Labilibaculum antarcticum: one gene and its partner. The protein of the gene in region 2 interacts with the protein of the main gene of each other region in a pairwise test. Links are inferred from orthologs where the notes say so. Each region holds a gene or a part of one and is shown on either strand. Other genes may lie near its edges.

The links. Proteins that work in one complex are often made in the same cells at the same time.
Region 1: the proteins of ligA (region 2) and leuS interact in binary tests that used the Escherichia coli proteins (3 or more experiments, as listed by UniProt). The link is inferred for Labilibaculum antarcticum from one-to-one orthologs.

Annotation. Positions count from the first base shown.
Region 1 is NZ_AP018042.1:2,888,803-2,892,119, forward strand. It holds leuS (leucine--tRNA ligase), read left to right. Parts: upstream 1-354; coding sequence 355-3,117; downstream 3,118-3,317. Other genes in the region: ALGA_RS11395 (YitT family protein), read left to right, coding at 3,202-3,317.
Region 2 is NZ_AP018042.1:5,487,194-5,490,163, forward strand. It holds ligA (NAD-dependent DNA ligase LigA), read left to right. Parts: upstream 1-462; coding sequence 463-2,478; downstream 2,479-2,970. Other genes in the region: ALGA_RS21890 (LiaF transmembrane domain-containing protein), read right to left, coding at 1-34; ALGA_RS21900 (exonuclease domain-containing protein), read left to right, coding at 2,610-2,970. UniProt on the Escherichia coli protein: DNA ligase that catalyzes the formation of phosphodiester linkages between 5'-phosphoryl and 3'-hydroxyl groups in double-stranded DNA using NAD as a coenzyme and as the energy source for the reaction.

The DNA of each region.
Region 1 (3,317 bases), 2.6 Mb from region 2 along the record:
ATGCCAGAGACTATAAAAAACACAAAAGCCAATCAATAATATTGATTGGCTTTTGTTAGTGACCCGTGGCGGACTCAAACCGCCGACCTTCAGAACCGGAATCTGACGTTCTATTCAACTGAACTAACGAGCCATTTATGTCTGCAAATTTAGAAAAATATTTTGTTCTGCATCGCATGCAATCCTATTCCTGCAAATAAATATAATTTACAGCTTTAATCTTATAGGCCTAAACCATTAAAGCCCAATTTTTAATAAAATAAGACTTACTACTAAAACTCGCTAAATATTTATAAACTTTTGCTAATTTTGCGCTTTGAAAGCAAGAAATAACCATATTTTATCAATATTAGCATGGAGTACAACTTTAAAGAAATAGAACAAAAGTGGCAGAAGTATTGGACCGAGGAGAAAACATACAAAGTTGAGGTTGATTCAGAGAGACCAAAATTTTATGTGCTCGATATGTTCCCATACCCTTCAGGTGCTGGTTTGCACGTTGGTCACCCACTGGGATATATTGCTTCGGATATATATTCTCGCTATAAAACTTTAAAGGGGTTTAATGTACTTCATCCAATGGGATACGATGCATATGGTTTGCCTGCAGAGCAATATGCGATTCAAACAGGTCAGCATCCTGCTGTGACTACTGAGACTAATATTAAAAGATATCGCGAACAATTAAATAAAATTGGATTTTCATACGATTGGGATCGTGAAGTGCGCACCTGTCAGCCTGAATATTATAAATGGACTCAGTGGGCATTTATTCAAATGTTCAACCATTTCTTTAATAATGATATTGAAAAAGCAGAATCCATTGAATCTCTAATTTCAAAATTTGAGTTCGAAGGAAATGTGAATGTAAATGCAGCATGTTCCGAAACGGAACCTTTTTCAGCAGAGGAGTGGAAAGCTTTTTCGGATAATGAAAAACAAGCCACTCTTTTAAATCACCGTTTGGCTTATTTGGCCGATACAATGGTGAACTGGTGTCCTAAATTAGGAACCGTTTTAGCTAACGATGAGGTGAAAGATGGTCTTTCTGCAAGAGGAGGATATCCTGTTGAGCAAAAAAGAATGCGTCAATGGTCATTGCGTGTTTCTGCTTATGCAAAGCGTCTTTTAGATGGTATGGAAACTTTAGAGTGGACAGATTCTTTAAAAGAGATTCAAAAAAACTGGATTGGTCGTTCTGTTGGTGCTGAAGTAAACTTTGGTGTGAAAGGTTCAGATATCAAAATGGAGGTTTTCACCACTCGTCCAGATACTATTTTCGGCGTTACTTTTATGGTATTGGCTCCGGAAAGTGATTGGGTAAAGGAATTAACAACTCCAGAATATCAGGCAGATATTGATGCCTATATCGAGGCAACGAACAAAAGAACGGAAAGGGAGCGACTAGCCGATGTTAAAACGATTAGCGGTGCATTTACCGGTGCGTATGCAATTAATCCTTTTACAGGCCAAGAGATTCCTATTTGGATAAGTGATTACGTGTTAGCTGGATATGGAACGGGTGCAATTATGGCCGTTCCTGCTCATGATAGCAGAGATTACGCTTTTGCGAAGCATTTCGACTTGCCAATTATTCAGGTGGTATCAGGTGGGGATATTTCAGAGGAATCTTACGATGCAAAAACGGGTAAGTCAATGAACTCTGATTTCTTAAACGGATTAGACGTTAAAGATGCTATTGTTAAGGCAAATGAGGAAGTTGAAGCAAGGGGGTTAGGAAAGAAAAAAATTAACTATAGACTGAGAGATGCTATATTCTCTCGTCAAAGATATTGGGGAGAACCTTTCCCTGTTTATTTTAAGGATGGAATGCCCCAAATGATGGATTTGGACAAGCTTCCTTTGAAATTACCTGAGATTGATAAATACTTGCCTACAGAGAGTGGAGAACCACCTTTGGGACGCGCTAAAAATTGGGTAACCGAAGATGGATATCCAATTGAGTTGAATACCATGCCTGGCTTTGCAGGATCATCAGCATATTACTTACGCTATATGGATCCTCGCAACAATGATGCTTTGGTTTCTACCGAAGCGAATGAGTATTGGCAGGATGTTGATTTGTACATTGGAGGTACAGAGCATGCTACGGGTCACTTAATTTATTCTCGTTTTTGGAACAAGTTCTTATTTGATATCAACGAAGTTTGCAAAGATGAGCCATTTAAGAAATTGATTAATCAGGGAATGATCCAAGGGCGTTCAAATTTCGTTTACCGAGATAAAAAATCAAACAAATACGTTTCTCACGGATTAATAAAGGAATACGATACTACAGCCATTCACGTTGACGTGAACATTGTGAAAAATGATGTTCTTGATTTGGAAGCTTTCAAAAACTGGATGCCGGAATATAAAGATGCTGAATTCATATTAGAAGATGGGAAATACCATTGTGGTTGGGCTGTTGAGAAGATGTCTAAATCCATGTTTAATGTGGTAAACCCTGATGTGATTGTTGAAGAATATGGAGCAGATACACTTCGTTTGTACGAAATGTTCCTCGGACCATTAGAGGCTCATAAGCCTTGGGATACAAATGGTATTGATGGCGTGCACAAATTCTTAAAGAAATTATGGAGATTGTTCCATAATGAAGCTGGTGAGTTTGAATTGACAAATAGTCAGCCTACGCCGGACGAATTAAAGGTTCTACATAAAACCATTAAGAAAATTCAAGATGATATTGAGCGTTTTTCTTTTAATACCTCAATTTCAGCATTTATGATTTGCGTGAATGAATTCTATACTTTGAAATGTAACAATAAGGCGATTTTTGAAGATCTGTTAGTAATTCTAGCTCCTTTCGCGCCTCATGTTGCCGAAGAGCTATGGGGTTTGTGTGGAAACACAACCAGTATTACGAAGGCCAGGTTTCCTGAGTTTAATGAAAGTTTTGTTCAGGAAAACAATCATAAATATCCCGTCTCGTTTAATGGTAAAATGAGGTTTATTTTGGAGTTGCCCATAGATCTAAGTAGGGATGAAATTGAAAAAGAGGTTCTTTCTCTGGAAAAATCTCAAAAATGGATTGAGGGAAAAACGCCCAAGAAAATTATTATTGTTCCTAACAAGATCATTAATATAGTAGTTTAGATAATAAATTAGACAAATAAGTAATAAGCTTTAAGCTTTGTTGACTATTTGGCAACAGAGCTTAAAGCTTTTTTTATATACGATATGAAAATAAATTATTCTGAAATAAGATCCCTGTTAATAATTACACTTGGGATGGCAATATACACCTTTGCTTGGTCTGCTTTTTTAATCCCGTCGGGCATAATTGGTGGTGGAGT
Region 2 (2,970 bases):
CAAACAAACTTTTATTTTTTTTATTTTCATCCATGACATTATGCTTTAAGATTTCGATTCCCTTTGTTTCTACTTCTAAAGTAGCGCAAAATCAAAGCATTTACTTGCTTAAATCGGTTAAGCGTGGTCAAAAATCGGTGAATGGTGTAAAATGAAAGAGGGTGTCCGAAAAGTAAAGTTTCACTTGGACAGTCATGTTGAACGATCCCTATGGCTACCGGGACGAAACATCTGTTATTCAAAAATAAGGATTCTTCAACACCACCGCTTCAAACCTGTAATTGCTTACCACACGACTGCACTTAAGAGCTCTTAATCAGGCACATCACCAATTACTGTTCTCCATCTCAAAAATCATTAAAATCATTTGCGAAATCACCGCAAGGTTTACTATTTTTACCATTCGGGCTTGCTATTGAAAACACAGCTCATCTATTCACACAACGGTAGACCTTTACAATTATGAATCAGGCAGAAGCACAAGTTCGAATTGCAGAATTACGTGAGCAATTACATACATACAATCACAATTATTACGTATTATCGCAGCCTAGCATCAGCGATTACGACTTTGACATGCTCTTGAATGAGCTAATTACTCTGGAGAAGAAATTTCCTGAGTTTAACGATCCCAATTCACCAAGCCAACGTGTTGGGAGCGATATCAACTTAGAATTCAATCAGGTAGAGCACAAATACCCAATGCTTTCGTTGGGCAATACCTATTCGGAAGAAGAAATCCGCGATTTCGAGAACCGAATTAAAAAATTAATTGATGGCGATGTGGAATATGTCTGTGAACTGAAATACGACGGCACATCAATCTCGTTGACTTACCAAAATGGTAAACTGGTTCAAGCTGTCACCCGTGGCGATGGTGTAAAAGGCGATGATGTAACGGCAAATGTAAAAACCATACGATCGGTTCCTTTGCAATTAAGTGGTAAAGGATATCCAAAAGAATTTGAGATACGAGGCGAAATATTAATGCCTTTTGCTGTATTCAATGACTTGAACGAGGAACGTGAAGAAATTGGGGAGGCTCCTTTTGCTAATCCCCGAAATGCGGCTTCGGGTACTTTAAAAATGCAAAACTCATCGGTAGTTGCCAAGCGCAAATTAGATTGCTACTTGTATTATTTGTTGGGCAAAGAAATTCCGACCCGAAATCATTACAGCAATTTATTAGCCGCTAAAGATTGGGGCTTTAAAATTCCGGCAAACACAGCTATCTGCAAAAATATCGACGAAGTAATTGCATTCATTAAAGAATGGGACGAAAATCGCGACAGCTTACCTGTGCCAGTTGATGGAATTGTAATTAAAGTAAATTCGCTGGATATGCAGGAGGAATTAGGCTTTACGGCTAAATCGCCTCGCTGGGCAATTTCCTATAAATACAAAGCGGAAAGAGTATCCACAAAATTAGAAAAAGTAACTTATCAAGTGGGTAGAACCGGATCGATTACACCTGTTGCCAATTTAACTGCGGTGCTATTGGCAGGTACAACGGTGAAAAGAGCCTCTTTGCACAATGCAGATATTATTCAAAATTTAGATTTGCACGAAAATGATACTGTTTATGTAGAAAAAGGCGGTGAAATTATCCCAAAGATTGTTGGGGTGGAAATCTCTGAAAGATCTGCGGAAGCACAGGCAATTAAATACATTGAGGAATGCCCCGAATGCGGTAGCAATTTGGTTCGTAAAGAAGGTGAAGCAAATCATTATTGTCCGAATGATATGGGCTGTCCGCCACAGATTAAAGGAAAAATAGAACACTTTATTAGTAGACGCGCCATGGATTTTGATGGATTGGGCGAAGAAACCATCGACCTGCTTTTTCAGAAAGGATTAATAAAAAATATTGCTGATTTATATAGTCTTACTAAAGAAGATATTATTCCTTTAGAACGGATGGGCGATAAATCTGCCGAGAGGATATTGACCAGCATTGAAAATTCGAAGCAGGTTCCTTACGAAAGAGTTTTGTATGCTTTGGGAATTAGGTATGTTGGAATTACAGTGGCCAAAAAATTGGCCAAAGCGATTCCTTCTATCGACAAATTGGCAGCATCTACTCTCGAAGAATTAATTGAGGTAGATGAAATTGGAGTGAAAATTGCTGAAAGCATCGTAGAATATTTTTCGGGCGAATACCATCAAAATTTAATTGCCCAATTAAAAGAATTTGGCTTGCAATTGGAGAGGAAAATTGTTGAAAATGAGAATGCCAGCAATACTTTGGAAGGATTATCCATTGTTATATCCGGTAGTTTCTCAAAATTCAGCAGAGATGAGTTAAAGGAAATGATCGAACTTCACGGCGGGAAAAATGTGAGTTCCATATCGAAGAAAACAAGCTTCCTTTTGGCTGGCGAAAAAGTTGGCCCGAGCAAATTTGAAAAAGTCGAAAAATTGGGCATCGGAATAAAAACAGAAGATGAATTTCTGGAGATGATTGGAATGCACAGTTAGCAGTTAGCAGTTAGCAGTTAGCAGTTAGCAGTTAGCAGTTAGCAGTTAGCAGTTAGCAGTTAGCAGTTAGCAGTTAGCACAAAATTAAAAGTTTTAGTTCTTATTTCCTTTACCATTTAGATTTTAAATAAATGAATTTTACCGCAATAGATTTTGAAACAGCAAACGGACAACGCAATTCAGCTTGCTCGCTTGGTTTGGTTCGTGTTGAGAATGGAGTAATTGTTGAAAGTAAAGATTGGTTGATTTCGCCGCCGGAAATGTATTTTCATCCAATGAATGTTAGTATTCACGGAATTACAGAGGAAGATGTGACGAACGAACCCAGCTTCAATTACATTTGGGAAGAGGTGGAAAACTACTTGCATGGAGAAATGGTGATTGCTCACAATGCCAGTTTTGATGTATCGGTGCTTCGGGCTTGTTTAGAAACCTATGGCATTCGGTTTCCCGAATTTGATTACCTGTGCACCGTTCAAATCAGTCGTAACA